DNA from 3 places in the Mycobacterium sp. 050128 genome. Region 3 is predicted to be linked to each of the others. Evidence: predicted binding sites of a transcription regulator. Region 3 holds the regulator's gene; each other region holds the start of a gene.
The links. The regulator LexA, encoded in region 3, represses DNA repair genes until DNA is damaged. The targets are predictions, from matches to a motif close to CGAACANNTGTTCG.

Region 1 (10,640 bases), on a different contig from region 3:
GCCGCCGCTTCCAGAAATGGCGTCTCGTCACCGATGTTCACGCCATCCGGGGACGGCTGGATCGTGAACGCCGACAGCTTGTCGATGACGTTGGCGTACATGACCACGGTCTCGGTGTCGACCATCGTGCACACCGTGTCCAAGTGCATCTGCGCGCGCTGCTGCGCGATCGGCACGGCCAGCACGGTGTGCGCCAGGTCGTCGTCAAAGAGACTGCGCGCCAATGCTTCCGCGCCGGCCGGGGTAGTCCGCTCCCCCACCCCGACCGCGACCACGCCCGGGGACAGCAACAGCACGTCGCCGCCCTCTACGGGTGCGGATCGCGATTCGTAAGCCTTGCGCACCCCGGTAAACCGCGGGTGATGGGCGTAGATCAGGTCGGTCAACGACGTCTCGCGGATCCGGGCCCGCAGCGCCAGCGACGGGATCACCACCCGCGCGCCGATCCAGATCGACGAGTCCCGAGTGAACACCAGGTTCGGCAAGGGATCGATCACGAAATCCGCGCCGTGATGCATGCGAAGTACCAGCGACACGTCGCTTCGGGTATCCGGCGGCAGCTCGTTGAACGTCATACCGGCCATCAGGATGTGCGCCAGCCTGGCGGGGTCCAGTCCACGCAGGTAGGCCGAAAGCTCTTGCGCCAGCGGCGCTCCCAGTCGGCGCGCATCCACGGCGGCGGCAACGCCTTGCATCCGGGCGGCGCCGCTGTGGTTGAGCGCCTCGGTCAAAAGGTCGGACAGCAGCAGCACTTCCACCCCGCGCGACCGCAGCAGCTCGGCGAACTGATCGTGTTCGTCCTGCGCACGGTCGACCCACGGCAATCCATCGAACAGGAGCTGGTCGTTGTTGCGCGGATTGAGTCGCCGCAGCTCCGCGCCGGGACGATGCAGGATCGCCACCCGCAGCGCGCCTACCTCGGAATTCGTGCTGAGCTCAATATCACCCACAGCTAAACCGTAGCCGCGCGAAACAGGGCCGTCGCGTCACACCCGGGGCCGCGCTGGTAGCCCGGCGAGTCCCGGGCAGTCGAACGGATGTGCGATAGACTGTGCGGCGTGCGGACCCAGATATCAGGGGTACAGGGCTCGCTGTTCGAGCAGACCCAACGACGACACCTCGGCGACGGCGCCTTCATCGAGATCCGCGCCGGCTGGCTCAGCGACGACCCGTCCGGTTCTCAAGACCTGCTCGACGCGCTGCTGAACACCGTCGCGTGGCGGGCCGAACGCCGCCAGATGTACGACCGGGTGGTCGACGTGCCGCGACTGGTGAGCTTTCACGACCTGACCGTCGAAGACCCGCCCCACCCGCTGCTGGCGCGGCTGCGCCGCCGGCTCAACGACATCTACGCGGGCGAACTCGGCGAGCCCTTCACCACGATCGGACTGTGCTACTACCGCGACGGCGCCGACAGCGTCGCCTGGCACGGCGACACGATCGGTCGCAGCAGCAGCGAGGACACCATGGTGGCGATCATCAGTCTCGGCGCCACCCGGACATTCGCGATGCGCCCGCGCGGGGGCGGGCCGTCGCTGCGGCTGCCGCAGGCGCATGGGGACCTGCTGGTGATGGGCGGATCCTGCCAGCGCACCTGGGAGCACGCCGTTCCGAAGACCGCGCTGCCCAAGGGCCCGCGCATCAGCATCCAATTCCGGCCGCGCGACGTGCGCTAGGACGTGCGGATCGCGGCGACCGCTTTGACGAGCAGGTCGCGGGCGCGCTGCGTGTCGACCTTGGCGACGGGCTGGTCGGGCAAGACGAGCGGGTTGGCGATCACGATCACCTGGTAGTCGCCGAATTGCGCGGAGTAGTCGTAGAGCTCGCCGGTGCGGGGACCACTGGCGATCAGCGCCTGCAGGACGCGGTGCACGCCGAACGTATGCGTCCCGTCGATGTTCGGCGCGTCGATGACCTCGAGGCCGCCGCGCACGCCAGTCCCGGAGAACGCGACCTTGGTGCAGTCCTTACCCGGATCGTTGACCGGCAGCGGTTTGGAGGTTTCCACCGCGATCACGACATAGCGGTTCCCGCTACCCTCGGCGGATACCGCGGCCATGTTGCCCTGAACGTCCGGGGGCATGTCGGGTCCCGCCGCCAACTTCGCGCAGTTGGCGGGGTCGAACTTCAGCCCCTCGGGCAGCTTGCGGGCCGACAGTAGCTTGGGATCGATCGCCCGTTCCGAGATGTCGGTGACCTTGAACTCGGGCCCGAAGTCCGACTTCACACCGACGATCTTGGCGATGTCGGCGATGTCGGCGTTGGTCGGGGTGGCCTTCGATGAGCAACCGGCGAGCACGCACACCGCTGCGATCGCGCATACCAGTTTGGACACCGTGGCTAATCTACCCAAAGCCGGGCGTTCAGCCCCGCAACGTGGACACCGTTTTGACGAGCAGATCGGCGGCGAATTGCGGCGGCAACGCCGGCAGCGCCGACCCCGGATCGGTGGTCACCGTGGTGAAGGCGTAGTAGCCGCCCAGGTAGGCAATGAATGTGTATGCCCGCGAATCGATTTCGGTGCCCGACTCGACAGCGGATTTGATGTCGACGATCATGCCGAGGGTTTGCGCGTCGTCGATGCGCGGAGGGTCGGTGAGCTGGACGCTGGCGGTGGTGTGCTCGGCGGTCATGGCCCACTGGCCGCAGGCCTCGACGACGCCGCGGTCCAGGTCAATGTCTGGCAAAGTCACCACAGCCACGTTGATGATGCCGCCCGGACCCGAGGCGGACAGGCCCTGCGCGGATTGGTCGCGCCCCTTGCCGGGATCGGCGAGTACGGCGCATGACGCGGGCTTGGACGTCGCGTCCGGGTCAAGGCCCCAGATCACCCGCGGCGAGGCGCCGCTCGGAATGCCGGGCGTGGCCTCGTAATTGGGCGGCAGGTCACGAACGACTCGCTTGACGTTGGCGGGGTTGACGGTGGTGGAGTGCGCCGACGGCGTGGGCGTGACCGAGGGCCGGTGTGCCGGCGCGTGGCCGCATGCGGCCACCAACACCGTGAGCACCGCACCAAACCAGAACGGCCGCATGCGAAGTTGATATCACGAGACGCCGGATCAGCCGAGCGCCTCGATCACCTGTCGGGCAACGCGTTTGATTTCGTCGGCCAATCCACGCTTGATGCCCAGGTCGCGCCGGCGCGGCACGTCGATGACGGTGGTGATGACCCCGACGTCTTCGCGTTGCCAGATCGCGCCGTAGCGGTCCATGATCGTGCGCATCGGCAGATTGTCGGAAAGCATTCGCGCGGAGAACCTTTCGACTCCGTCAACCTCGGCGGCGATCGACAGCGCGCCGATCAGGAAGCTCCCGATCCCCCGGCCCTGGTAGGCGTCAGCGACGGTGAACGCGATCTCGGCGACCGTCGGATCCTTTTCGTCGCGGACGAAGCGCGCGTCGGCCACCGGGTCGTCGCCGTCGGTCACCACCCACACGAAATGGTCGACGTAGTCGACCTCGGACAGGTAGTGCATCAGCGCCGGCGAGGGCAGCCGGGCCGTCATGAACCGCCGATACAGCGTTTCGCTGGAGAACTGAATATGGCCGTGCACGGTGCGCACGTCGTCGCCCGGCAGCACCGGGCGCAGCAGCAGGTGGGTACCGTCGCGCATCCGTATCGGCAGGGGTGTGATGAAAGCGGCCAGCCGCTGGCGCACCATCCGCAGCAGCCGGGGCATGATGCCCGGGATGTGCACCAGCCGGGTGAACGCATCGTTGTCGCCGATCCAGCCGGTCAGCGGTTCGAGCGTGGTGACGGTCGCGATCCGGGGGCTGTCGCGCAGCAGGGCGATCTCGCCGATGATCGCGCCGGCGGAAGTCTCGCCGATCGCCACCGCGCCGTCGGCCCCGACGTGTCTGATCTCGGCGGCGCCCGAGGAGATCAGCAGAAACGACACGGCCTGCTCGCCCTGCTGCATCAGGACCTGTCCGGCCGCGGCGCGCAGCGGCTGCAGGGTGGCCGCCAACGGCTCCAAGTCTTCGATGGCGCATCCCTCGAAGATGTCCATCGCGGCGAGTTCTTCCGCCCGCGCACCGATCAGTTCGGCCACGGCGGCCCATCTTGCGGTCCGATTCGCTCAGGTTATGGCGTCGGCGGGCGGTGCAGCAACAACCGGACGAACCGATGTCGGGAGTTCGATGGAAGTTCGGCGCCAATCCGGTGAGAATCACGAGTCATGCAGCCAGCCAGGATCCGGGTGGGCGATCTTTGGTTCGACTCCCTCACCCTGCGTGACGCCGTCGACGTCGTGCGCAAGGCCTGGGCCGACGGCCGGGGCGGCTCGATCATCCCGGTGAACGTCGACGTGGCCGTCGCGGCCAGCCGCGACGGCGCACTCGCCGAGCTGATCGCGCGCGGATCCCTGGTCGTCGCCGACGGGATGCCGTTGGTGTGGGCGGCGCGGCTGCGGGGTGAGCCGCTGCCGGAGCGGGTGGCCGGTTCGTCGTTGATCCATCCGCTGAGTGCGGCCGCGGCCGCCGACGGCAAGTCGATCTATTTCTTCGGCGGCGCCGAGGGCATTCCGGAGCAGGCGGCCGCCGCGCTCGCCGCGCAATTTCCCAACCTGCGCGTCGCCGGCGCCCAGTCGCCGGCGTTCGGCTTCGACAAGACGGAGGACGGCACGCGGCAAGCGGTCGCGGCGGTGGTCGCCGCCAAACCCGATCTGGTCTTCGTCGGGTTGGGTTTCCCGCGGCAGGAACGCCTGATCGAACGGCTACGCGAAGAGCTGCCCGACGTATGGTGCCTGGCCTGCGGCGGCGGCATCGGCATGACGGCCGGCGCAGTCCGCCGGGCGTCCCCGCTACTGCAGCGACTCGGATTCGAATGGGTGCACCGGCTGATGCTCGAACCGCGCCGGCTGGCTCGCCGATACCTGCGCGACGATCTGCCGTTCGCGCTCGCGCTGGTGATCCGGTCGATCGTCGCCCGGTTCAGGCGAGGATGAGCCGCACGGCCGCGGCGAGGTCGTCGACGACGAAGTCGGCGTCCTCGCCGCCGCCGGCGCGCAGCAGGACGGTCGTCGCGCCGGCCGCTCGGCCGGCCGCCACGTCGGCGGCGCTATCGCCGATCATGACCGACTCGGCCAGATCGAATCCGTGTTCTGCCGCCGCACGAATCAGCATGCCGGCCAACGGTTTACGGCAGTCGCAGCTGTTCGCCGCGTGCGGGCAGTGATATTCGGCGTCCAGCCGGGCGCCCTGATCGGCGAGCAGTTGCCGCAGCCGGTCCTGGATGGTGTGGAAATGCGTAGGTTGAGCTGGCGGTTCGGACAGCCAGCGCTGGTTGGTCACCAGGACGGTGCGCAGGCCGGCCGCATTCAGCGCCGCGATCGCCTGGGCCGCGCCGGGCAAGAGAACCAATTCGTCGGGCGTCCGGATGTATTCGCCCTCGTCGGCCTTGACGTTGATGGTTCCGTCTCGGTCCAGGAAGACAGTACGGACGTTCTCCCAGCCCATCGTCAGGACGGACGGCGGAACAACGCGGCTTCGACCATTTCGCAAATGGTGTGGCCCAGGTGCAGGCACGCTTCCTGAATCCGGCCGGTGTCGGCACTGGGCACCCGAATGCAGATCTGGGCCACGTCGGCGACCTTGCCGCCGCGGGCGCCGGTCAGCGTCACGGTCGTCATCCCGGCCTGTCCGGCCGCCTCGAGCGCGCGCACCACGTTGGGCGAGTTGCCCGACGTGGTCAGGCCGACCACTACGTCGCCGGCCCGGCCGGCGGCCAGCACCTGGCGGGCGAACACCTCGTCGTAGGAGTAGTCGTTGCCGATCGCGGTGATCGCCGCGGTGGCGTCGGGAAGGCTGAGCGCGGCCAGGCCCGGTCGGTCGAACGCGAAGCGGCCCATCAGCTCGGCGGCCAGATGCCCCGCGTCTTGGGCGGAGCCGCCGTTGCCGAAGAAGATCACCTTGCCGTCGGCGCGCAGCGCGTCGATGATTACCCGCGCCACCTCGACGGTCTGCGCGGCGAATTCGCCCGACTGCAGCTGCTGCTTGACGGCGATCGTGTCGGCCAGCCGGGCCTGGACCGTCTCCACACTCGGCGCGACGACATCCGACCTACTCATGCCTGCCATGTGGTCAATCCCTTGCTCTCGAAAGCGAATTCGGTGATTCCGGCCCCCGCCCCCTCGAGGGCCTCGATGAGGCGGTGCTTCTTGGTGAAATCGCAGAACAGCAGGATGTAACCACCGCCACCGGCGCCGGTGATCTTGCCGCCGAGGGCGCCGTTATGCAACGCGAGGTCGTACAGCTCGTCGATGCGCGCGTTGGTGATGTAGGGCGACATCCGCTTCTTCTGGGTCCACGCCTCGCCGAGCAGGGCGCCGAAATCGTTGAGCTTGCCGGTCAGCAGTGCGGCCTTCATGGCCACCGCCAGCTCCTTCTGCGCGCGCAGCCCGGCAAGCGTGTCGTCGGCACCCGTGGTGGCGCGGCGGGTTTGGTCCTCGATCACGCGTGCGGAGTCCCGCGTGATGCCCGTGTAGCAGAGCAGCAGGCTGAGCTCGAGTTCGAACGCGATCTCGTCGCGCACGCGCAGCGGGTTGACGATCACCCGGTCGCTGAACTCGATGAAGTTGAATCCGCCGAATGTCGCGGCGTACATGTCCTGCAGGCCGCCCGCGATGCCGAGGTCGTCACGTTCGATGGCGCAGGCCAGCTGGGCGGTCTCGTATTCGCCCATCGGCGCGCGGTAGTGCTCGGCGAGCAGCCCGGTGAGCGCGACCATCATCGTCGACGACGAGCCCAACCCGGATCCAGGCGGAGCGCTCGACCGCAGCACCAAGTCGTAGCCGTCCGTCCCGTCGCGGCCGAACCGCCGTACCGCGGCCTTGATCAGGTCAAGGCTGCCGTCGTAGAGGATTTCGCTGTCGAGCGTCATCTCGTGGGTGGTCTTGAAGTCCACCGACTCGATGCTCACCTTGCGATCGGTACGCGGGGTCAGCGATCCGTAGGCGAAGCGGTCGATCGTCGCCGAAAGAACACAGCCACCTTCGAGCTCCGGGAAAGGCGGGACGTCGGTGCCGCCGCCGGCGAACGAGATCCGCAGCGGCGCACGGGCGCGGATCCGTGGGCGTGTCATCCAGAGTCCCCTCCGACGTGAATCGCTGAGCCGACCGTCGCGAGCCTAACAGGCTAACCAGCAGGTTTGTCCTGTTTGCGCTACGCGTAGGGGTTTGCCGGAGCGGGCACGGGCGTGACCGAGACGGCCCGCAGCGTCGGGATCGGCGGCGTATGGGGCTGGCGCTGTGCCGGCGTTATCACGCCCTCCACCCGCAGCCAGGTGTTGTCGGCGAAGTGCACCGTGTCACCGCCGTCGTGGTCGCGCAGGTGAATGCGGGCCAACTGGGCGTCGGCTGCGCAACAGATGATGACGATGCGGGCCAGGTCAACGCCGCCGGGTTCGTTGAGGGCGAAACCGGTGACGGTGATCAGCCGGTTGTTCAACGAGCCCGTGCTGTCGTTGGCCGAACGCACCACCGCCTCGGCCAGCGAGATCTCGGGCGCACGCCCTGGCGGTAACGGCGGAAATGCCACGCGCAGAGCGTCATTGGAGACGTTTGTCACCGTGGCGGCCTGCGGTCGCAAGGCCGGGGGCGTCACAAAGCACAGCACCACGATGGGCACCGCGAGCAACCACACCACGCCGCCGCGGTGGGCATGCCCGTCGTCGTGATCGCGGCCGCCGCGGCGGACGTCGCCGACGATGGACACCAGCGCGAGCGCGATCAGCAGCGCGGCGGTGAGAACCAGCCACGGCAACAGCGACGGCTTGACGTAGCGGGTGAACACGCCGGTGGCCACGATCAGGGCGATGCTCAGCCCGACCAGCAGCAGGATCGTGTTCTCGGTTTCGCGCTTCATCGAGAACCGCCCAGCAGCAGCACGCCGACTCCGGTGGCCGCCATCGTGGCCACGACGAAAGTCGCCGGGCCGAAGCGGGTGGCGAACGCCCGGCCGAACATGCCGGACTGCATCGCCAGCAGCTTGACGTCGACGGCGGGCCCGACCACCAGGAACACCAGCCGCGGAATCAGCGGCACCATCGTCAGGCTGGACGCCACGAACGCGTCGGCCTCCGAGCACACGGCCAGCGTGACGGCCAGCGTCGCCATCACGATGACGCCGAGAACCAGATGCGCGCCGACGTTTTCGAAGATCCACGGCGGCACCAGCACGTGCAGGGCCGCCGCGGCGGCGGCTCCCACCACCAGGTAGGCCGCCGCCTGCAGAAAGTCGTGCCGGGCCACTTCACAGAACACCAGCCACTTCGAGTCGGTCTCCGGGCTGTGCGAGCCGTGCTGCGGGAGCCGGCGGGTGATCCATTCGGTGCGCCCCCACCGCGACCACGCCCAGCCCATCACCACCGCGGTCAGCAGTGACGCGGCGACCCTGGCGATGACCATCTTCGGCTGACCCGGGAACGCGACGGCCGTCGCGACCACTACGACGGGGTTGATCGCGGGTGCGGCGAGCATGAACGTCAACGCCGCCGCTCCGGCCGCGCCGCCGTCGCCGAAGAGCCGCCGAGCCACCGGCACCGAGCCGCACTCGCAGCCCGGCAGCGCGGCCCCGGCCACGCCGGCGACGACGACCGCCGCGGCGGGTCGCCGGGGCAGCCAGCGCACCAGCCGTTCGGGTGACACGAACACCGCGATCAAACCGCTGACCACCACGCCCATGCCCAGAAACGGCACGGCCTGGACGAAGACACCGCAGAACACGGTGCCCGCGGTGGACAAGGCGGTGCTGTTGACGACGACGGCGCGCAACCACGTCCCCGCGATCGCGAACCCCACCAAACCGAAGACCAGGACTTCCATGGACCCGAAACGTGGTCGACGCTCGGCCCTCATCTAACGCACCCGACCCGAAATCTCATGATCATTGATGAAAATGATTATCACTATGACGGATCTCCGCCCGCACCCGGGCCGCGGGCGCGGCGGGGCTGTCCACTAGCGTCGGAACACGATGAGCCAGGATCCGGTCGAGACGACCCGCAGCCTGATGAGCCAGACCGCCCAGCTGCGACACGGTTTTCTCGACGTGCTGGGCGAATCGACCAGTGCGCCGGTGCCGACCGTCGCGCAGCGCGCCATGAACAGCCCGTTCGTCGCGACGGTCTACGAACGGCTGTGGCGACCGACCGCCTTCTACGCCGCCAGCGGCCTCACCCACCGGGCCGAACAGCGCCGGGCGGCGTCGGCCCTGCAGCTGCCGACCGCTCACCGACTGCTCGATGTTGCTTGTGGCCCAGGCAATTTCACCGCTCCCCTGGCCGCCGAACTGCCCGACGGCGGCCTGGCGGTCGGGTTCGATATCTCCGAGTCGATGCTGACGCGCGCCGTCGCCGACAACAGCGGGCCGCACACCTGTTACGTCCGCGGCGACGCCCGCGTGTTGCCGTTCGGCGACGAAACCTTCGACGCTGTTTGCTGTTTCGGTGCGCTGTACCTGATGCCCGAGCCGTTCCGGGTGGCCGCCGAGATGGTGCGGGTGCTGCGGCCCGGTGGCCGGATAGCGATCCTGACCAGCTATGCCCCCGACGTGGCCGCGGTGCGGCACCTGATGACCGCCGTCGCGCGCAGCATCGGTCTCACGGTGTTCGGCCGGCGCGACTTTGTCGACCTGTTCTCGTCGGCCGGGCTCGTCGACATCGAACAGCAGACGCAGCGCGCGGTGCAGTTCGTCGTCGCGGCCAAGCCGGCGGCAACGACCCAGGAGGCCTAGGAGGCCTGGGAAGCCTAGGACGCCGCCTTGGCGACGCCGAGAATCCGCACGACCGGCGTGCCCTCTTCGCACTCCAGGACCCAGGGATCGCCGCCGTTGACGGGCTCGGAGATCAGTGTGTACATGATGGGGGTGCCGACCCGATGCAACCTCTGGGTGCATTCGACCTGGAACAGCCGGTAGTCGCCGTCTTCATCGATGGCCAGCGAGAAACCCGGCTCAACGGATTCGACGGGAACCTTCTGCAGGTAGTACTCGATACTCATCTCCATCACATTAGAGCCGACAGCGTCTCTAATCCCGTGCCGAAACACTGTCTTATCAAATGTTCAGCTAAATTTTTCCGACCGCATCGCCAATTGCGGCCCTGACCAGCTAAGCCGTCGTGTCGGTGGCGCCGAGGCGCAGGTGCTCGATGTGGTAAACGGCCTCGTCGAGCAGGGAAGCGACGTGGTTGTCGTAGAGGCGATAGACGATGTTGCGGCCGTTGCGGTCGCCGGCAACCAGCCCGAGGGCGCGCAGCAGCCGCAATTGGTGAGACACCGCCGGCTGCTCCATGCCGACCGCCGTGGAGAGTTCGCCGACCGAGCATGGCGATTGCCGCAGCCGGGTGAGGATCATCAGTCGGTTGGGTGAGGCCAGCGCTTGGAGTGTCTCGGCGATTTTGATGGCAGAGACCGAGTCGAGCGTGGCCGGTGGCGTCACCCTGCCGTCGACTCCGTGTCCCATCGATCAATTGAAGCACGCGCCACAAACTGATGTGACATATGTAGAGCTGTACATGTATACATGGATGGGTAAGTTGCCGCCGGGGAAAGAGCCGCTTCGATGACGTGCACCACCGCGCAGCCGACGCGCACGCCCTTGTCGGACAGCGGGCCCGCCCGCATCTCGGGTCTGTGGTCGGT
Region 2 (10,640 bases), on a different contig from region 3:
GGTCGGCGCCCGGCTGATCCACGTCTCGACCGACTTCGTTTTTGCCGGTGATTACGCCGATCCCCATCCGTTCGAACCCAGCGACGAGACCACGCCGCGCGGCGTATACGCATGCAGCAAGCGCGCCGGCGAAGTCGCCGTGCTGGCGGCGCTGCCGGAGGCCCAGTGCACCGTGGTCCGCACCGCCTGGGTCTACACCGGCGGCACCGGCAAAGACTTCGTCGCGATCATGCGCAAGCTCGCGGCCGGCGGTGATGCCCAAGGCCCGGTTAAGGTCGTCGACGACCAGGTCGGCTCGCCCACCTACGTCGGCGACGTGGCCGACGCACTGCTGCAGATCGCCGACGACCGCGTGCCCGGGCCGATCCTGCACGCCGCCAACGAGGGCGCCGTCTCGCGATTCGGCCTGGCCCGCGCGGTGTTCGAGGAGTGTGGCGCCGACCCCGAGCGGGTGCACCCGGTGAGCACCGCCGAATTTCCCCGTCCCGCGCCCCGTCCGACCTACTCCGCGTTGTCGAGCCGGGAGTCGGCGGCGGCGGGCATGACGCCGCTGCGGCCCTGGCGCCCTGCGCTTGTCGCGGCGCTGGCCGCGCCCGCCGCCTCGGGGGGGCCGGCTCCAGCCGAACGACCGATAATCTCTACGCGTGACTGACGTCCTGCCGGTCGTGACGGTGACCTATTCGCCGGGCCACCACCTCGAACGTTTTCTGGCTTCGCTGTCGCTGGCCACCGAGCGTCCGGTCAGCGTTCTGATGGCCGACAACGGTTCCACCGATGGCGCGCCCCAGGCGGCGGTGGAGCGCTATCCGAACGTGCGGCTGTTCAGCACCGGGGGCAATCTCGGCTACGGCACCGCGGTCAACCGCGCGATCGAGCACCTGTCCGAGCGCGGGGAGATCGACGACTGGGTGCTGGTGGCCAACCCGGACGTGCAGTGGGGCCCGAACAGCATCGACGCGCTGCTGGAAGCGGCAACCCGCTGGCCGCAGGCCGGCGCGCTGGGCCCGCTGATCCACGACCCCGACGGCTCGGTGTATCCGTCGGCGCGCCACCTGCCCAGCCTGATCCGCGGCGGCATGCACGCGGTGATCGGGCCGTTCTGGAAGCGCAATCCCTGGTCGGCGGCCTACCGCCAGGAGCGGCTCGAGCCCAGCGAACGGCCGGTGGGCTGGCTCTCGGGATCGTGTCTACTGCTGCGCCGATCGGCCTACGGTCAGATCGGCGGATTCGACGAGCGCTACTTCATGTATATGGAGGACGTCGACCTCGGCGACCGGCTCGGCAAGGCCGGCTGGCTCAACGTCTACGTGCCGTCGGCCGAAGTGCTGCACCACAAGGGCCATTCCACCGGGGACGATCCGGCCAGCCACCTCGCCGCCCACCACCGCAGCACCTATATCTTTCTGGCAGATCGGCATACCGGTTGGTGGCTGGCTCCGCTGCGCTGGGTGTTGCGGGCCTCGTTGGCGTTGCGCTCGGCTCTGATGGTCCGCAGCTCGCGCCGGCAGCGTTCGGAGAAGTCGGCAGAAGGGCGACACTGAGTTGGCGATTGCCGGAGTGGATGCGGTGATTCTGGTCGGCGGCAAGGGCACTCGCCTGCGGCCGCTGACGTTGTCGGCGCCCAAGCCGATGCTGCCGACGGCCGGGGTGCCGTTTCTCACCCACATGTTGTCGCGCGTCGCCGCGGCGGGCGTCGAGCACGTCATCCTGAGCACCTCGTACAAGGCCGGGGTGTTCGAAGCGGAGTTCGGTGACGGGTCTGCGCTGGGTCTGGAGATCGACTACGTCACCGAATCCGAGCCGCTGGGGACCGGCGGCGGCATCGCCAACATCGCGGACAAGTTGCGCCACGACACCGCGCTGATCTTCAACGGCGACGTGCTGTCCGGCGCCGATCTCGGCCAGCTGGTGGAGTCGCACCGGGCCAACCAGGCCGACGTGACGCTGCACCTGGTGCGGGTGGGTGATCCGCGTGCCTTCGGTTGCGTGCCGACCGACGAGAACAACCGCGTCTTGGCCTTTCTGGAGAAGACCGAGGATCCCCCGACCGATCAGATCAACGCCGGCACCTACGTCTTCGAGCGCAAGATCATCGACCGGATTCCGCGCGGGCGGCCGGTGTCGGTCGAGCGCGAGGTGTTCCCAGCGTTGTTGTCGGACCCCGACGTGAAGATCTGCGGCTACGTCGACGCCACCTACTGGCGAGACATGGGCACCCCGGACGATTTCGTCCGCGGTTCGTCGGACCTGGTGCGCGGCATCGTCACGTCTCCCGCCCTGCATGGTCATCACGGCGAGAAGCTGGTGCACGAAGGCGCGGCGGTGTCGCCCGGTGCGGTGCTGATCGGTGGCACCGTCGTCGGGCGCGGCGCCGAGATCGGTCCCGGGGTGCGGCTGGACGGCGCGGTGATCTTCGACGGCGTCAAGATCGAGGCGGGCAGCGTGGTCGAGCGCTCGATCGTCGGCTTCGGGGCGCGCATCGGTCCGCGCGCGCTGATCCGCGACGGGGTGATCGGCGACGGCGCCGACATCGGTGCGCGCTGCGAGCTGTTGCGCGGCGCCCGGGTCTGGCCCGGTGTCTCGATTCCCGACGGCGGGATCCGCTACTCCAGCGACGTCTGAGCTTGCATCGTCGGCGCTACAACGCCAGTGCGCGCGAAACCAGGTGTGCGAGCGCGTAATCCGTGCCGGGTGGCAGCGCGTCGGCCGGCCACCACCGCAAGTCGTCGGATTCCTCGCTGATCGCGATCTGGGCACCCGACGGTGCGTGCGCGACGAATTGCAGGTCCAGATGCCGGGTCGGGATACCCAGCGAGCAGGTGACCGGGTGGACGTGAATCGCGGCCAGCTCCGGTGCGATGCGCAGGTCGGGCACGCCGGATTCCTCGACGGCTTCGCGCAGCGCCGCGGTCACGATGTCGGCGTCGTCATCGTCGCAGTGGCCACCGAGCTGGACCCAGCGGCCTAGCCGGGGATGCAGGGTCAGCAGCACCCGGGTGCCGGTGTCGTCGAGCACGATCGCCGACGCCGTGACGTGGCCGGCTTCGCACTCGCGGCGGCAGGCGTCGGGGCGAGCGTGCACGAAGGCCAGCACGGCGTGCCGCAGCGACTCCTGCGTCGGGTCGGGTGCCCGCCAGTCGGCGAGCACCGAGATGGCCGAATCGCGGATGCTCATCGGGCGCCGCGTCTGGCCCGGCGGTCGCGCAGCGTGTGCCATGCCGCTCGGCACTGCGCGACGACATCGGGTGACCAGCCGAGCCCGTCGATCAGGACGTGACGGTCGACGGCGTCGAGTGCCTTCTCGATTTCGTTGGCCTTCAGCAGGAGATCCACATCTGCGGCCAGTTCGGCGCCGGCCAGGGCCGGGGCGGGAATGGGCAGCTGCTCGGCTTCGGTCGGCTCCAGTTCCAAGATGCCACCACCATAACTACGGCCCATGATCTCGGCGAAAGCGAATGTCGCGCTGTTGTGGAACACCGCCGCGAACGCCTTCGGGTCCGCCCGGCTTTCGGCGGGTCCCACCAGCCGCACCCGATGCACGGTGTCGGTGCTGGTCGCCGCGGCGGCGTTGACGGTCAGCCGCGGCGCCAGGTGAATCTGGCGCAGCAGGAACAGATCGGGAACCCACAGCGACGGGGTTCTCCACCACGGCACGCGGATCGAGCACTTATAGCCGAGGTGAACCCCGGCGGCCTCACCGGCATCGATGTGGCTGGTCAGCGCGGGATCGGCGGGCTCCTGCGGGGCGTCGAGCAGCCAGGTCCGCTGCCCGGCCGCGATATCGCTTGCCCGGCAATCGGTGTCGTAGACCAGACCGCACAGCTGGCTGCTGCGCGAGACGAGCGGGACGCAATGCGGTCGCAAGCCCAGCTCGTGGGCTTGTGCGTCGGTGAAGGTGAAGAAGCTGTTGCGGCCGGTCACGATGCCGACGTCGACGTCGGCGACGGCCCCGAGCCGCGTCATCGTGGCGGACTGGTTGAGCGTGCGCAGCAGCCGGATCGCGGCGGGGTCCAAGAAATACTTGGTCCACTTCTCCTTCTCGTGCAGTAGCGCGGGTGCGGCTTCGCCGTCGAGGTCCGCGTGCGCGAGCGCGTCGGCATCGGCGAGATTGATCGTCCGAATTCGCGCGGGCCCCGCACCGGCCACCCCGCAGAACAACACGACTTCCTGCAGGATGCCGTCGAAAACCAGGCGGGCAAATGTGACCAGAGTGATTTCGCGGTAGCGCGCGAGCAGAAATTCGCGCAATTGTGCGGCATAACTGACTTGCAGCAATTCGGCGGGCAATACCAAACCCACCCGCCCGCCGTCGCGCACCATTACCGTGCTCGCGACGACGAAAGGGACCCAGGCATTGGTCAGCCTGCTGGGGCGCAGCCCCTCCCGTCGCATCAGCTCCAGCGCCGGCTCCCGTTGCTCGGACGCCCAATTGCCGAAGCGGATGTAGGGCGGATTGCCCGCCACCGCGTCCCAGCCGGCCGCCTCGATTTCGGCGACCCAGCTGAACAGATTCGCGACGTCGACCGGAGCGAATCGCTGTGCCTTGAGCGCCTCTTGTGGCACGAGTTCCACGCCCCGTACTTGCGCACTGAGCGCGGCCAGCTCGCGCAGGATCCGGCCGTCGCCGCACGAGGGTTCCAGGATCCGGGGTCCGGCCTCGCGCACCCAGCGGGCCAGAAATCGTGCCACCGACGCCGGCGTGTAGTAGCCGCCGCGAACCTTGTCGGCCGATGCGGCCGCCTTGCCCGCGAACGTTTTCACCCGGTCAGTATCACTTGCGGATCAGCAGATCTCCGGGATTCACGGGTCCGCGCAACCCTCCGGGCCCTGCCTCTTCGGAGGCGTAGCCGATCGCGATGCCGCCCAACGGTTCCCAGTCGGCCGGCAGCTCCAGCTCGGCGCGGACCAAATCGGCGGCAAAGATCGTCGAGCCGATCCAGCAGCTGCCCACTCCCCGAACGGCCAGCGCGACCAGCAATGCCTGCACGGCCGCGCCGACCGCGACGGTGAACATGGTGTGCTCGGCATCGGTGCGCTCAGCATCGGAATAGGTGTGGGCGCCCTCGGGCACCAGCATCGGGATGATGACCTCGGGTGCCTCGTAGAGGATCTGGCCGCGCGCCACTCGCCGATCGATCGCGTCGTCCGGCTTTCCGTCGCCGGCCAGGTCGGTGCGCCACTTGTCCTTCATCCGATCGAGCAGCCGGGTCCGGGTGGCCGTGGTACGCAGCCAGACGAACCGCACCGGGCGGGTGTGGTGCGGGGCGGGCGCGGTGAGCGCCTCGGCGACGGCCGCCTCGATCAGCTCCGGTGGCACCGGCTCGGCGCTGAACCGGCGCACCGACCGGCGCAGCAGCTGGGCCTCGCGGCGGCCCATCTCGAGGGCTTCGGCGGTGCCGAGCCAGAACAGATCTTCGGGTCCGGGCCGCAGCAGCTGCCGCGCAGTGGTGCCGTCGTCGACGACGGTCAGCCCGCGCACCACGGCCACCGGCATTGCGGTCAGCTTGCCCTTGACCAGATCCGCAGCGGCGGCCACTTCGTCGGCCACCGCGATCTCGGTGACCACCAACTCGTTGCCGTGCTCGTCGAACGCACCCGAATAGCCATGCAGCACAGCCAATCCCGCCGCGCCGATCGCGGCGTCGATTTGACCGTTGCGCCAGGCCCGGCCCATGGTGTCGGTGATAACCACCGCGACGTCGACGCCGAGCTTCTCACGCAGCGCGGCGCGCAGGGCCGCGGCACTGCCGTCGGGGTCCAGCGGCAGCAGCGCGAGTTCGCTTCGGCCGACGTTGGATCCGTCGACGCCGGCGGCGGCCTGCACCAGCCCGAGCCGGTTCTCGGTGATCAGCGTGCGGCCCTTGCGGGCCAGCACCCGCACCGCCTCGTCATCGACCAGTCTGCGCCGGAGCTCGTCGCGCTCCTCGGGGTCCTCGGGAGCGGCCACCAGCCGGCCCTCGCACTTGGACACCACCTTGCTGGTGACCACGACGACATCGCTGTCGCGCAGCCACGGGGCGGCAGCGGCGACTGCCGCGCCGAGATCGTCGCCGGGGCGGAACTCGGGAAGTCCGGTGACGGGCAGGATCTCGATCGTCGCGGCGGAGCCGTGCTCCCTCGGGGTATCGGTCACGGCGCCACGCCCGCAATGTCCAGTCCGGCCCGAACCATTTCTGCCGTCGCCTTCGGATCGCTCATCAACAGCGGCACCGCGCGCACCGCGACGCCGTCGATTTCTTCTTTGAAGGTTTCCAAGTCGCCGTCGTGCACCAGCCAGCAGTCCAATATCCCGGTGGCAGTGCGCGCGCCGTAATATCGGCCGACCGCTTCGGCGGTGGACTCGACCCCGATCACCTCGAGGCAGGCATCAGCCATGCCGCGCAACGGTTTTCCACCGATGATCGGGGAGTAGCCGACGATCGGTGCGCGAGCCGCCCGCAGTGCGCCGCGGATCCCCGGCACGGCCAGGATCGCGCCGACGCTCACCACCGGATTGGACGGCGCCAGCATGATGATATCGGCGTTGCCGATCGCGTCGACCGCATCAGTTGTGGCACTGGCCGTTTCAGCGCCGACGAACGCGAAGCTGTGGGTTGGCACGTTGGCCCGGTAGCGCACCCACCACTCCTGGAAGTGGATCGCGCGCCGACTGTCGTCGGCCGGATCGGTGATCACCACATGGGTTTCACAACGGTCGTCGCTGGCGGGCACCAACTGTGCGCCGGGTTGCCAGCGGTCGCACAACGCCGTGGTGATCTGCGAGAGCGGGTAGCCGGCGTTGAGCATCTGGGTGCGCACCAGGTGCGTCCCCAAATCGCGGTCGCCGAGTTGAAACCAGTCTGGCTGCATGCCGTAGTGCGCCAATTCCTCTTTGGCGTGCCAGGTTTCGTCGCGATGGCCCCAACCGCGCTCCGGGTCTACGCCTCCACCTAAGGTATACATGCAGGTGTCCAAATCCGGACAAACCCGAACCCCGTGGATCCAGGCATCGTCGCCGATGTTGACGACGGCGGTCAGCTCGTGGTCGGAAGTTTCTCCCCCGGTTGCGAACTGACCCAGCCCGAGTAATTGTTGAACACCCAGTAGGAACCGGGCGCCGCCGACCCCACCGACCAGAACGGTGACCTTCACACCGGACGACAGTACCGGCCGGGGACTTTGGCGAGCGTTTGTGATGGACACGCCGAAGGGCCGAAATAACAGAAACGCCGGAAATTGATCACGAGATGGTATGGAAATACGCCGAAACGCTTGACCCGGCAGATCAACCCGTGTCTAATCACATCAGTGTCATTTCCCGGTTGGCCGGCCGGTTCCGGTGTCGCAGACCGAGATTCGATCACTTGTTCGAATTGTCTGTTACATCAGAACAGCGGGACACAACCACTCTCTCAAAGACCAAGCTGAGGAGGCGTACGACGCATGTCTTACGAGCACCTACGGGGCGTCATGCCAAGCACTGAGCGCGCCACGATCAGCTCCGCGCCGGCGCCGATTGCACGGCCATACTTGACCGTGGTCCCTGATGCGCCAATCGCATTCGAGCCCGAGCCGTTGCCGGAACCCGAACTCACTCCGGACCAATGGCAGGACCGCGCGCTGTGCGCGCAGACCGACCCGGAGGCCTTCTTCCCGGAGAAGGGCGGATCGACTCGCGAAGCCAAGAAGATCTGCCTGGGTTGCGAGGTACGTCATGAATGCCTGGAGTACGCGCTGGCCCATGACGAGCGCTTCGGCATCTGGGGTGGCCTCTCCGAGCGTGAGCGCCGCCGCCTCAAGCGCGGCATCATCTGACCGCTGAACCCGCTTGGGTTATTCGTCGTCGATCGTCGGGTCGATGACAGTCGGTTCGACGTCGAGGTAGATGGCCACCTGCGCCACCAGGATCTCGTGCAGTAAGTCGCCCAGTTCGACGGTGTCTTTAGCGCGTCGTTCGATGGGCTTGCGGAACAAGACAATTCGCGCCCGCGTCGAATTTCCTCGGACGTCGACCCCGGCGGGGATCAAGCGGGCCAGCGCGATCGGTCCATCGGCGACGACCTCGGGCGGCCACTGCACGCTGTCCGGGTCCTTGGCGGCGATGCGCGGAATTTCGTCGACCGCCACGTCGAGTTCCGACACTCGTGATTGCCAGCGCCGCTCGATGGGTTCGTAGGCCTCGAGCACCGCCATGTCGAATCGCTCGGCCCGGCTGCGCCACCCCGGCACCGTCGGCGGCAGCAAAGGACCGCGCATATCGCGCCCGCGCCGAGTTGCCCGGTGCCCAGGCGTTCGGCCCGACGGCCGTCCGTTGCGCGGGAAACTGCGCGAATCACCCACGCGCCGATGGTAACGGTTGGACATCGTGGCACGAACGGATGCGCGTGTCCGGCGCTTCGGTGGCGTTTGTCCACGATAGCCTTTCCGACGTGAACGTTCCCCGTCGCTGCTGCCGGCCAGGGTGCCCGCATTACGCCGTGGCGACCTTGACGTTCGTCTATTCGGACTCGACGGCAGTGGTAGGCCCGCTCGCGACCGCGCGCGAACCGCATTCGTGGGACCTGTGCGTCGGCCACGCCGGCCGCATCACGGCCCCCCGCGGCTGGGATCTCGTGCGCCATGCCGGCCCCCTGAATTCGGAGCCCACGAATCCCGATGAAGACGACTTGGTCGCGCTTGCCGACGCCGTGCGCGAAGGCGGTGCGGCAGCGGCGTCCTTGCCGCACGCCGGCGGCACCGGCATGCCGTTGAACGGCTTCCCCGCGCGAGCGGGAAATGTCTCCGCCGAACCGCATCTGCACCACACCGGAGCCCAGGCCACCGCGCCGAGCAGCCATCTGTTCGCGCCGCCGGATAAACGGTCCGGTCGCCGTCGCGGGCATCTGCGGGTGTTGCCCGATCCGTCCGACTAGGGGACCGCTCGGGCCGATAGGCTGACGCCAAGAGGCAAATCAATCCATGGCGTCAAGGAGGCCCGCATGTCTCGGCCCGCCGCGACTGTCCACCGTGTCATCAAGGCTTATGACATCCGTGGGCTGGTCGGCGAAGAGATCGACGAGTCGCTGGTCGCCGATGTCGGGGCAGCGTTCGCCGCGTTGATGCGCGGCGAGGGCGCGCAACGCGTGGTGATCGGACACGACATGCGCGATAGCTCGCCGTCGCTCGCCGCTGCCTTCGCGGCCGGGGTGACCAACCAGGGCCTGGACGTGGTGCGGATCGGGTTGGCCTCCACCGACCAGCTGTATTTCGCCTCGGGGTCACTCGATTGCCCCGGCGCGATATTCACCGCCAGCCACAACCCCGCCGCTTACAACGGCATCAAGCTCTGCCGGGCCGGCGCGAAACCGGTCGGTGCGGAGACCGGGCTGAAAGTGATCTCCGAACACGTGATCGCCGGAGTCGCCGACTACGACGGGAAGCCGGGGACCAGCACCGACCGCGATGTGCTCTCCGACTACGGCGAGTTCCTGCGGTCCCTGGTGGCGACGTCCGGCTTACGGCCGCTGCGGGTGGCGGTCGACGCCGGCAACGGCATGGCCGGTCATACCGCACCGTCGGTGCTCGGCCCGATCGACTCGATCACGTTGTTGCCGTTGTATTTCGAGCTCGACGGGTCGTTTCCGAATCACGAGGCCAACCCGCTGGACGCGGCTAACCTGCTGGATCTGCAGTTCTACGTCCGCGAAACCGGCGCCGACATCGGATTGGCCTTCGACGGCGACGCCGACCGGTGCTTCGTGATCGACGAGCGCGGGATGCCGGTTTCTCCGTCGACGGTGACGAGCCTGGTTGCCGCGCGCGAGATCGGCCGGGAAATCGGCGCCACCGTCATCCACAATCTGATCACGTCGCGGGCGGTGCCCGAGCTGGTCGCCGAGCGCGGCGGTACTCCGTTGCGCTCGCGGGTCGGACACTCCTATATCAAGGCGCTGATGGCCGAAACCGGTGCGATCTTCGGCGGCGAGCATTCCGCGCACTATTACTTCCGTGATTTCTGGGGCGCCGACTCAGGGATGCTGGCCGCGCTGTATGTACTGGCCGCGCTCGGCGAGCAGGACCGGCCGCTGTCCGAGCTGACCGCGGACTATCAGCGTTACGAGGCGTCCGGTGAGATCAATTTCAAGGTGGCCGACGCCGCGCAGTGCGTGGACGCCGTGTTGAAGTCGTTCGGCAGCCGGATCCACTCCATCGACCACATGGACGGGGTGACGGTGGATCTGGGCGACGGCAGCTGGTTCAACCTGCGCACCTCCAACACCGAGCCGTTGTTGCGACTGAACGCGGAGGGCCGCACCACCGAGGACGTCGAGGCGATGGTCGCCGAGATCAGCGCCGGAATCGCCGGCCAGGTGCAGCGCAATGAGAGTGTGCCGTGAACGTCACCCGGGCGATCGATCTCGAAGACACCGACGGCCTGATCGCCGCCGACCGGCGGGGCCTGTTGCGGTCCGCCTCCTCGGCCGGTGCGCAGGTGCGCGCCATTGCCGCCGCGGTCGAGGAAGGTGAGCTGGACTCGCTGCGCACCGGCGACCGGCCACGCAGCGTGATCTGGGTGGCCGGGCAGGGCACCGCCGAGACGGCCGGGGCGATGCTGGCCGCGACGCAGGGCGGCGCGGCGTCCGCGCCGATCGCAATCGTCGGGGAGGCCCCGCCGTGGATAG
Region 3 (10,640 bases):
GCGCACGCATCCGCAGCAGCCAGATCTCGTTGAGGACGAACCCCGGCTCGGTCGGCACCGCGGCCAACCGGTCGACCATCGCTTGCGCCTCGTACACCTCGGCGTCGCCGCCTCGCCCCAGCAAGGCGGTCACCAATGCCGCGACGGCCGCGGCACGGATGACCATTTCACCGGATCCGGTCAGCTCGTTCACGGTCGCCCGGGCGATCGCGATGGCGTCGTCGAACTCCCCGGCCTCGGCCTTCAGCAGCGCCGTGCGGATGTCGACGATCGCCACGCTGAGCAGGTTGCGCTGTACCTGTTGCGCCTTGCGTCCGGTCAGTAGGAGTTGTGCGCCGGCTTGATGATCGGCTGCCTCAGCACGGGTCATGACGAGCCCGTGCGTTACCTGCGCGAGCGCCAATGCGCTTGCATCACCGGACTTTTCGGCATCGCGGAGCACGGCGGCGGTTTCCGCGAGGGCGGCGGCATCGGCTACCAGCAGGCCGTTCGTCACGGATAGGGAGTAGCCGTAGGTGACCACGATGACGATGCCTCGCTCACCGAAATCGCGTTGGATCGCCAGGGCGCGCCGCAGATCGGCGCGCCAGGAACTGTCCCCGAGCGCCGCCCGGGCTTGCGCGCGATAGAGCAGCGCGACCGCAAGTGGAGATCCCAAGCCCCATCCCATGAGATTGCCCGTCGAGCCGTCGTCGGCCATCAAGTCGGTCACCGCCTGTGCCACCCGAAGCGCTTCAGCCGCCTCGCCGGCATGCAACTTGGCGAACATCGCCGCCGACATCACGCCGAACATGCTCATCCGGTCGTCCGCGGAATCGAACAGCGCTATCTGTTCGGAGGCCAGCCGCGCAGCGTCGTGGTGGCGGTTGGCCATGGTCAACGACAACATCGCGCCGGAAAGGCCGGCGGCCAGCGAAACTCGGTTACCCGAGGCGGTGCACAGTGCTCGCAATTCACCGAATCCGGCCTCGTCGGCGGTGCTGCCCACGCGCCATGCGGTCGAACACAACAGTGTGCGGGGCAGAATGCGCAGCGAGATCTGGTCCGGAAATCCGGAGGGCAGCGCGTCAGCGACGTTGCGAGCGCGTTCCCAACTGGATCGCGCGGCCGCGACGTCGCGTCCCATCAGCCAGCTGCCGGCCCGCATGTGCCACCCGTACGCGCCGGCCAGGTCCCCGGCCGACTCCAGATGCTCGGCGACCAGCGCGGCGACGTCGTCTGCCGGTCCAGAATGCTGTTGCTGCAGCACGTCGGCCAACCGGCGGTGCAATTCGGCACGGTCGGATTTGAGCTGCGATTCGTAGGCGACAGCGCGGATCAGGGGATGCCGGAATGCGTAGCCGGCGCGCGAGCCGACCGTCGCCGGATCGACAAGTTGCGCCTCGATCAGCGCATCCACTTCCGCGCTGCCGATCAGGCTGACCAGCAGTTCGGCATCCAGCCGCGCCCCGATCACCGCTGCGGCGTTCAGCGTCCGCTTGGCCGCTGGATCAAGTCGGTCGATGCGGGCGGCCAGCGTTGCCTGCAGAGTCGCCGGCACCTTGACGTCGGCCACATCGATGGCGCAGCGGAAGTCGCCGCGGTCGCCGTCAAGCACACCGCGCTCGGCCAGATCACGCACCATCTCCTCGACGAAGAACGGATTACCGGCCGCCTTGTCGGTGATCAGGGCGTTGATCCCGACGATTGAGGGATCGGTCCCGAGTAGCTCGGTTGCCAGCGTCGCGGTTTCCCGATCGCTCAGTGGTGCCAGCGCAATGGTCTGGGTGCCGTTGCTCAGGCCGCCGCGATATTCGGGGCGGTAGGTGATCACCACCAGCGAGGCGGTTTGGCGTATCACCGCGAAAACGTCGGCAAGCATGGACTCGCTGACCTCATCGATCCAATGCGCGTCCTCGATGACGTAGAGCGTGTGGCTGTCGTGGGCCGTCAATGCGGCATTGACGAGCGCGGTCAACCGTCTCCGCCGCGCATCCGGATCGATCTTGGGCGGCGGCACATCGGGATCGGCGATACCCAGCAGGTCGTCGAACAGCAACACGTCCTCCGGCTCTGCGTCGGGAGACTGAGCCCGTATCCGCGCTCGAGCGACATCCGGCTCAAGGCCTTTGACGCCGGTGATCCTGCGCAGCAGCCGTGCTACGACGTGGAAAGGGATTCCGCTGGTGTGGGATTCGCAGAAGGCGCTGAACACGTCGACACCTCGGGCGGCTGCCACCGCGACGAGTTCGCGAACGATGCGGCTCTTGCCGATCCCGGGTGGGCCGACCACGGTGACCACCGCGCCATCGCCGTCGATCGCGAGTCCCAGCAAGTTTTCGACGGCGGACATTTCCTGGCGGCGACCGACCAGCTTCGACTCGGCTCGCGCGGAAGGCAAAGGTTCTTCTCCAAGGCCCAGCAACCGGCGGGCGCCGACCGGCGCGTCGGCGCCCTTGATCCGGACCAGCTCGAATTCACCGAGATTCGCGAGGCCTTCGACGAGGCGCGCGGTCGAGGTGCTGAGCATCACCCCGCCGGGCGGGGCCGCCGATTCCATCCGCTGAGCCAGCCCGACTTGCTCACCGATGGCGGTGTAGCCGAACGGACCCGACCCGATTTCACCGGCGATCACCTGACCGGAGTTGAGGCCCACGCGCAGTTGGAGGTCGACACCGTCGCGTTCGTGGACGTCGGCGGCGAGTCGCTTGGCTTCTTGCTGAATGCCAAGTGCCGCGTGGCAGGCGCGAATAGCGTGATCCTCCAACGCAATCGGAGCGCCGAACACGGCCATGATCCCGTCACCGGTGAACTTGTCCACCGTGCCGCCGAACCGCCCCACCACCGCGGCACAGTGATCGGCGATGTCGGCCATGACTTCCCGCAGCCTCTCGGGGCCCACCGCCGCCGCGATGTCCATGGAGTGGACCACGTCGGCGAACAGAACGGTGACCTGTTTGTACTCCGCCCGTGCATCGACATCTTTGACGGGGGAACCGCAGCCATGACAGAACCGGGCACTCTCCAGGGGCGCAGTGCCACACGTCCGGCACGGTGCCATGGCGGTCATCCGACCCTCCGCCCGATCCCCAGCGATTCCAGCGCTTTCTCAGGATAGGCGTCGGGGCGCCGTCGCCGCAGCGGTGTCGTCGTCGCGGCACCCCGGGTACCCGTGGCCGACTGCCGACCAACCGTCTGGTTGGTATATGTTGGGCGGCAGAGTTCCCGCCAGCCGGAGGTTATCCATGGGCAGCGCAATCAAGTACCAGCGCACACTGTTTGAACCCGAGCACAATTTGTTTCGCGAGTCCTACCGGGCCTTTCTCGAGCGCCATGTGGCGCCGTACCACGACGAGTGGGAGAAGGCGAAGATCGTCGACCGCGGTGTCTGGCTCGAGGCCGGCAAGCAGGGATTCCTGGGCATGGCGGTGCCTGAAGAGTACGGCGGCGGCGGTAACCCCGACTTCCGGTACAACACGATCATCACCGAGGAAACGACCGCGGGGCGATACAGCGGAATTGGCTTCGGACTGCACAACGACATCATCGCGCCGTATTTGCTGGAGCTGACCAACGAAGAGCAGAAGCAACGCTGGTTGCCGAAGTTCTGCACCGGCGAAATCATCACCGCGATCGCGATGACCGAGCCGGGAACCGGCAGCGACCTGCAGGGCATCAAGACCCGCGCGGTCAAACAGGGCGATCATTACGTGCTCAACGGCGCAAAGACGTTCATCACCAACGGAATCAACTCCGACCTGGTGATCGTCGTCGCCCAGACTGATCCGGACAAGGGCTCACAAGGCTTTTCGCTGCTCGTCGTTGAACGCGGCATGGAAGGCTTTGAGCGCGGCCGCCATCTGGACAAGATCGGTCTCGACGCGCAGGACACGGCGGAGTTGTCGTTCACCGACGTCAAGGTTCCCGTCGAAAACCTGCTCGGCGAGGAGGGCAAGGGCTTCATCTATTTGATGCAGAACTTGCCGCAGGAGCGGATCAACATCGCGGTCATGGCCGCCGCGGCGATGGAGCAGGTGCTCGAACAGACGCTGCAATACACCAAGGAGCGCAAGGCCTTTGGCAAGCCGATCGGCAGTTTCCAGAACAGCCGCTTCGTGCTGGCCGAGTTGGCGACCGAGGCCACCGTGGTGCGCATCATGGTCGACGAGTTCCTGCGGCTGCATCTGGACAAGAAGCTGACGGCCGAGCAGGCCGCGATGGCCAAGTGGTACTCCACCGAAAAGCAGGTGCATCTGATCGACCGGTGTCTGCAGCTGCACGGGGGCTATGGCTACATGCGCGAATACTCGGTCGCTCGTTCCTATCTCGACGCCCGGGTGCAGACGATCTATGGCGGCACAACCGAGATCATGAAGGAGATCGTCGGACGCAGCCTCGGGGTCTAGCCGCGTGATCATGATGCACATCGGCTAACGTCGGCGGCGGTGGACCAATCTTGCTGTCACGCAACAACGAATCGTCGGCAGACGCGCGGCACCCGTGCGGATGGTGACACGAACCAAGCACAACTAGTCGGCTTACGCTGTCATTGCTTGGCTTTACGGCAAAATAGTCGATGCCCATGAATAGCTCCTTTGCTCGAGTGGATAGCCGGCGCCTCGCGTGCCGTCGGCGCATGTCCATTGGCTACGCGGAGCGCGTAATCACCCGGCGTCGGCGTGTCTTGAGGCAGGATCGGTCGCGACACGATCGTCTTCCTGCATCATTTCGACATCGGAGTGGTCTCCGTTTTCGTAATATTCGCGAATTGCCTTCGTATTTCTTGTTCGCTGGAGCAAAGTTATGCGAGCCCGGCGATAATACGAACTCGGTGGGGTTCGTAACCCGCGTTTGGGGCACCAACCGCGCGCAGGGGCCGCAGGGTACGGGCATGGCCATACAAAGGGGCATATCCGTCGGCTGGGAGGCTTGGTGAACGGGAAGAGAGGTCACGTGCGCAGGCTCGCTGGTCGGGCGCTCGTCAGCGTGGCGACCACAGCGTTGGCCATCGTGCTGTTGGCACCTACCGTTTCAGCGTCTCCGATCGGTGACGCCGAAGCCGCCATCATGGCCGAGTGGACCAAGGCCGGCGGCGACACCTCTCCGCTCGGCCCCCGCAAGGGCGACGTCTACCCGGTTGCCGACGGCTTCGCGTGCGACTTTGACGGCGGCAAATTCTTCTTCACCACGGCCACCGGAGCGAAATTCATCTACGGCCCGATCCTGGAAAAGTACGACATGCTGGGCGGTGCGGCCGGTGGCGATCTGGGCTTTCCGACCATCAACGAGGTGCCCGGTCTGGCGGGCCCGGACAGTCGAGTGGCGACGTTCTCGGCCAGCGACAAGCCGGTGATCTATTGGACGCCCGATCACGGCGCGTTCGTCGTGCGCGGCGCCCTGAACGCCGCCTGGGACAAACTCGGCAGCTCCGGCGGCGTCCTCGGCGCCCCGGTCGGGGATGAGACCTACGACGGCGAAGTGTCCTCGCAGAAGTTCAGCGGCGGCCAGATCTCCTGGAACCGCAAAACCAAGGAATTCACCACCGAGCCGGCGAATCTGGCCGAGCAGCTCAAGGGCTTGCAGGTAGCGATCGATCCCACCGCGGCCATCAACATGGCCTGGCGCGCGGCCGGCGGAGTCAACGGTCCGCTGGGCGCCAAGCAGGGCGGTCCGAATCCCATCGGCGGTGACGGCATCGTCCAGAACTTCGCCGGCGGCAAGGTGTTCTTCAGCCCGGCTACGGGTGCGAGCGCCCTCGAAAGCGACATCCTGGCGAAGTACGAGTCGGTCGGTGGCCCGGTCAGTAGCGACCTGGGTTTCCCGACCGCTAACGAGTCCGACGGCGGCGTCAGCCCCAACAGCCGGATCGCCACCTTCTCCGGGGCCGACAAGCCCGTCATCTTCTGGACCTCCGACCACGGCGCCTTCGTCGTGCGCGGGGCCATGAAGGCCGCCTGGGACAAGTTGCGTGGTCCCACCGGGAAGCTGGGCGCGCCGGTCGGTGATCAGACCGTCGACGGCGACGTGATCTCGCAGAAGTTCACCGGCGGCAAGATCTCGTGGAACCGCGCGAAGAACACCTTCGCCACGGACCCGGCCAACCTGGCTCCGCTGTTGTCGGGCCTACAGGTGTCGGGGCAGAACCAGCCGAGCGGTTCGGCGCTGCCTGCGCACGCCAAGAATTGGTTCAGCTGGAGCTGGTGGTACCTGTTCGCGCTGGTTCCGCTGCTGGTTCTGGTGCTGCTGGCGGTGTTCGTGGCGTTGCGGTGGCGCCGGCACCGCGCCGGTCGCAACAGCGCACCCTACGACCTGGAGCGCGACGTCGACGTCGGCGGCTACGAGGACGCGGGCGAGCCGCGCTGGGGTCCCGACTACACCGACGCATCCAGCGAGCACATGTCGTTCACCGAACCGCACGAACCGGATCACCGCGACGACGACGAACACGCGCTGCTGGCCAGGTGGCCGCACTCACCGGAAACGGCCGAAATGGACGAAGACGGTGGGTATGACGAGCCGTCGCATCCCTTGACCGAGGAGGAATGGGATGAGTTAGCGGTCGACGAGCGGGATCCCGACTCGGTCGACACCGATTCCATCCCGGTCGTGTCGGCCGACGATCTGTTCGACGCCGGCTACGGCGATGAGCTGCCGGAAGCCGGCTATCCGGATAGGCCCGACGTACCGGAGAGCGCGTACCCGGACGTCGCGGACGACGAGTACGCGGACGCGGCCGGTCCGGAGGGCGCCTATCCGCTTGAAAGCGCCTATCCGGAGGCCGGCTATCCCGAACTCGCCGACGAGGAAGCCGCTTACCCCGAGGCGGGCTACCCGGGCGCCGACGAGGAAGAGGCCGCCTATCCCGACGTCGCCGTCCCGCACACCCCGCCGGGCGCAGTGCATCCCGATGCTGCCTATCCCGCAGAAGAGCCGGCGACCGCGTATCCCGACGTCGCGGTCCCGCACACGCCGCCGGATCTTGCCGGCGCCGGCGGTGCCGCCTCCGGTGCTGCCGCGTCCGGTGCTGCCGCTGCCGGTGGGGCAGCTGCGGGTGGGCCCGCAGCCAGCCTTGCGGCGGCGCTCGGGGCCGCGTCCGGCCTCGCGCCGAGAGCCGGGCGCCACGCAGCCGCGGACGCCGACGAAGAGGACTTCGCGCCGGCCGCGGCGATCGGGGCAATAGGTCCGGCCGGGCGCCCGACGATCCATCTGCCGTTGGACGACCCGTATCAGATACCCGACGGCTACCCGATCAAGGCGAGTGCCCGATTCGGCCTGTACTACACGCCGGGTAGCGAGCTCTACCACGACACCCTGGCCGAGATCTGGTTCACCAGCGAGGAAGTCGCGCTGATCAACGGGTTCGTGAAGGCCGACTGACAAGCCGGACGTCCCGGCGCTATACCTTGCGGATCACCGTGACGACCTTGCCGAGCACGGTCGCGTCATTGCCGGGAATGGGATCGAACGCCGGGTTGTGTGGCATCAGCCAGACCTGACCGCCCGCGCGCTTGAACGTCTTGACGGTGGCCTCGCCGTCGAGCATGGCGGCGACGATGTCGCCGTTGTCGGCGACGTTCTGCTGCCGGATCACCACCCAGTCGCCGTCGCAGATCGCGGCATCGACCATGGAGTCGCCGACCACCTTGAGTAAAAACAGCGTGCCCTCGCCGACCAGCTCGCGGGGGAGCGGGAAGACGTCCTCGACGGCTTGCTCGGCCAGGATCGGTCCACCGGCCGCGATGCGCCCGAGCACGGGCACGAAGGTCGGTTCCGGCAATGCGTCGGACCCGGCGACCTCGGTGGCGGGCGCGGCCGCGACCACATCGTCGGCGCCGCGGACGTCGACCGCCCGGGGGCGGTTCGGGTCCCGGCGCAGGAATCCCTTGCGTTCGAGGGTGCGCAGTTGATGAGCCACCGAAGAGGTCGACGTCAGGCCGACCGCGTCGCCGATCTCCCTGATGCTCGGCGGGTAGCCACGGGTGGTCACCGACTCCCGGATGACATTCAAGATGGTGCGTTGCCGCTGGGTAAGCGATGAATCCACGGAATGCAGGCGGCCGCTTGGACCGGTCGCCGAGGTGTCGTTGCTGTCGCTCATGGCACTGAATGTAGTCTCCCCGCACCGAGGAATCAAACATGTGTTCGACTGGCGTGTCATGGCATGCACATGGTGGCTAAAGGCCCTAGAACGGCTGAATCACACGTGTGTAACTTTTGCGTAGACCGGGTACCTGTGCTGCATGGCAGGAATGGCGACCGGCAGAAGTTGTCGGTGGCGTGGTCTAGCGTTTTGCTCGTGCGACACGCTTCGCTCAAATGTTCGTATTTCGAACACACGAGCGATAGTGTCGAACACACGAGCGAGGATTTAGACGACCGGAGGAACGCACCATGACGCTCATGCACACAGTCTCACCGCGGATCAGCAACATGCGGCGCCCCACCGATGGGCTGGTCGCACGGCCTCGCTATGACGTCGCACGGCCTCGCTACGAGCAGGAGCGCGTGCTGCGGCGCCGGTCCGTGCCGGCCCGGCCGGCCGGAGCGCCGATGCGCTACCGCGGTACCGGTGTGTCGATGTCGCAAGCACCGCATCGTCGCCGCCCGGTCACGCTGGGGACGACGGTGGGTCTGGCCCTGATGGCCGGAGTCATCACGCTCTGGCTGGGACTGGTCGCCAATCTCGGTCAGATCGCCAACGGCGACTCCGGCGCCGCGGCCGCTCCCGTTCCGGACCGGCTGTCGGTCGTGCAGGTCGAGCCGGGCGAATCCCTTCAGGATGTGGCGCACCGGGTCGCGCCGGAAGCGCCGGCCCGCCAGGTCGCCGACCGCATCCGCGAACTCAACAACCTGAGCTCTCCGGCGCTGGCCGCCGGCCAGACCCTGATCGCGCCGGTCGGCTGACCGCAGCCGCGTATCGCGAAAGCCGCTCTACGCCAAGGCTCCTCGGTTCTCCCGTCGGTGACGGCGCACGCGTCGTGGCAACGTTGGCCCGCCCGGGGGAGGGCACGGGTACGCTCGGAGTGTTCTTCCGAGACGCCGGCCCAGCGAAGGAGCGGTCATGCATTGCCCGTTCTGCCGCCATCCCGACTCCCGGGTGATCGACTCCCGGGAAACCGATGAAGGCCAAGCCATTCGGCGCCGCCGATCCTGCCCGGAGTGCGGGCGACGATTCACCACCGTAGAGACTGCGGTCTTGGCCGTCGTGAAACGCAGCGGTGTCACCGAGCCGTTCAGCCGCGAAAAGGTCATCAAAGGCGTCCGCCGCGCCTGCCAGGGCCGCCAGGTGGACGAGGACGCGCTGAATCTGCTGGCCCAGCAGGTCGAAGACACCGTGCGTGCCGCCGGCTCGCCGGAGATTCCCAGTCACGAAGTCGGCCTGGCGATCCTCGGCCCATTGCGTGACCTGGACGAGGTGGCCTATCTGCGCTTCGCCTCGGTATACCGGTCCTTTTCGTCGGCCGACGATTTCGAGCGCGAGATCGCCGCGCTTCGCAAGCACCGCAAAGTATCGACACCGAGCTGACCCCGATGTCTCCGGACGTGCATCCCGATCTCGAGGCGCTCGCGCCGCTGCTCGGCACCTGGGCCGGCCGCGGTTCGGGCGAATACCCGACGATCCAGCCCTTCGAGTATCTCGAAGAAATCGTGTTTTCCCATGTGGGCAAACCGTTTCTGGCCTACGCGCAAAAGACCAAAGGTGCCGCCGACGGCAAGCCGATGCATGCCGAGACCGGCTACCTTCGGGTGCCGCAGCCCGGTCACGTCGAGATGGTGCTGGCCCACCCCAGCGGCGTGACCGAAATCGAGGTCGGGACCTACCGGGTGATCGGCGGCGTCATCGAAATCGAGTTGGCCACCACGTCGGTCGGATTGACCCCGACCGCCAAAGAGGTTTCCGCGCTTGGTCGGACCTTGCGGATCGACGGCGACCAGCTGTCCTACTCGGTGCGGATGGGTGCGGTCGGGCAACCCCTGCAGCATCATCTGTCCGCGCAGCTGCAGCGCAAGCCCTGAATCTCAGTCGAGTTGTGTCATACCATCGTTGACGACGCGGCCGGCGACGCGAGCCCAGCCCCCGGGGCTCCACCCGGTTTCCAGCATCGATCCCTGGCCCTGGACGATGCTCAGGTCGCGGCGGAGATGGTCGGTGATCCGCATGGCCGCCGAGCCGGTCGCTTCGTCTTCTGGCACACCGAGATTCGCGACGAACATCCGGGAACGCAGTGCCCCGGCGCACTGATCGATCCAGGCCCACAGGTAATGGGCGGTGTCGTCGGGAAACTCGCTGGGGTCGGCCGCGAGAACCTGGTCAACGGACTCGAATTCGTGAAAGAGCAACTCCGGGCCCCATTCCGGGCGGGCCCGCACACCCACCAGGTCGCCCTCGTAGTGCACCTGCACGATGCCGGCCGGCACCGCAAGCGCGTTGATCGGCATACCGCTCGCGCGCAGCCACCACGACGCGCCGACGGTCGGGTGCCCGGCGAACGGAATCTCGGTGCGTGGCGTGTAGATCGTGGCATGCGCGGTGGTTGCTCCGGCAGCCGGTAGATCGATGAATACCGTTTCGCTGTAACCCAATTGGGTGGCCAGCTGCTGGCGATCGGCGGGTGGGACCTGACTGGCGTCGACGACGCCCAACGGATTGCCGAAGTTGC

Region 1: SKC41_RS12985 (alpha-ketoglutarate-dependent dioxygenase AlkB) is a predicted target of LexA. The motif match lies at 1,031-1,044, and genes of this name have one in related genera.
Region 2: cofD (2-phospho-L-lactate transferase) is a predicted target of LexA. The motif match lies at 7,337-7,350, and genes of this name have one in related genera.

Annotation. Positions count from the first base shown of each region.
Region 1 is NZ_JAZGLW010000001.1:2,663,558-2,674,197, reverse strand. It holds gene arcA (arginine deiminase) at 1-950, opposite strand, end outside; gene SKC41_RS12985 (alpha-ketoglutarate-dependent dioxygenase AlkB) at 1,059-1,676, shown strand; gene SKC41_RS12980 (DUF5642 family protein) at 1,673-2,335, opposite strand; gene SKC41_RS12975 (DUF5642 family protein) at 2,364-3,032, opposite strand; gene SKC41_RS12970 (GNAT family N-acetyltransferase) at 3,060-4,010, opposite strand; gene SKC41_RS12965 (WecB/TagA/CpsF family glycosyltransferase) at 4,179-4,946, shown strand; gene SKC41_RS12960 (D-glycero-alpha-D-manno-heptose-1,7-bisphosphate 7-phosphatase) at 4,933-5,457, opposite strand; gene SKC41_RS12955 (D-sedoheptulose-7-phosphate isomerase) at 5,460-6,077, opposite strand; gene SKC41_RS12950 (GHMP family kinase ATP-binding protein) at 6,065-7,081, opposite strand; gene SKC41_RS12945 (TIGR03943 family putative permease subunit) at 7,162-7,863, opposite strand; gene SKC41_RS12940 (permease) at 7,860-8,855, opposite strand; gene SKC41_RS12935 (class I SAM-dependent methyltransferase) at 8,974-9,732, shown strand; gene SKC41_RS12930 (hypothetical protein) at 9,747-9,998, opposite strand; gene SKC41_RS12925 (ArsR/SmtB family transcription factor) at 10,108-10,461, opposite strand; gene SKC41_RS12920 (heavy metal translocating P-type ATPase) at 10,561-10,640, shown strand, end outside.
Region 2 is NZ_JAZGLW010000001.1:247,487-258,126, reverse strand. It holds gene rfbD (dTDP-4-dehydrorhamnose reductase) at 1-652, shown strand, start outside; gene SKC41_RS01295 (glycosyltransferase family 2 protein) at 645-1,541, shown strand; gene SKC41_RS01290 (NDP-sugar synthase) at 1,543-2,622, shown strand; gene SKC41_RS01285 (NUDIX hydrolase) at 2,639-3,175, opposite strand; gene SKC41_RS01280 (class I SAM-dependent methyltransferase) at 3,172-4,761, opposite strand; gene SKC41_RS01275 (coenzyme F420-0:L-glutamate ligase) at 4,772-6,133, opposite strand; gene cofD (2-phospho-L-lactate transferase) at 6,130-7,131, opposite strand; gene SKC41_RS01265 (WhiB family transcriptional regulator) at 7,423-7,794, shown strand; gene SKC41_RS01260 (metallopeptidase family protein) at 7,813-8,235, opposite strand; gene SKC41_RS01255 (DUF3499 domain-containing protein) at 8,409-8,891, shown strand; gene SKC41_RS01250 (phosphomannomutase/phosphoglucomutase) at 8,958-10,355, shown strand; gene SKC41_RS01245 (TobH protein) at 10,352-10,640, shown strand, end outside.
Region 3 is NZ_JAZGLW010000004.1:249,651-260,290, forward strand. It holds gene SKC41_RS24580 (ATP-binding protein) at 1-3,049, opposite strand, end outside; gene SKC41_RS24585 (acyl-CoA dehydrogenase family protein) at 3,225-4,385, shown strand; gene SKC41_RS24590 (sunset domain-containing protein) at 4,912-7,356, shown strand; gene lexA (transcriptional repressor LexA) at 7,376-8,077, opposite strand; gene SKC41_RS24600 (LysM peptidoglycan-binding domain-containing protein) at 8,371-8,883, shown strand; gene nrdR (transcriptional regulator NrdR) at 9,041-9,505, shown strand; gene SKC41_RS24610 (peroxynitrite isomerase) at 9,511-9,996, shown strand; gene SKC41_RS24615 (PhzF family phenazine biosynthesis protein) at 10,000-10,640, opposite strand, start outside.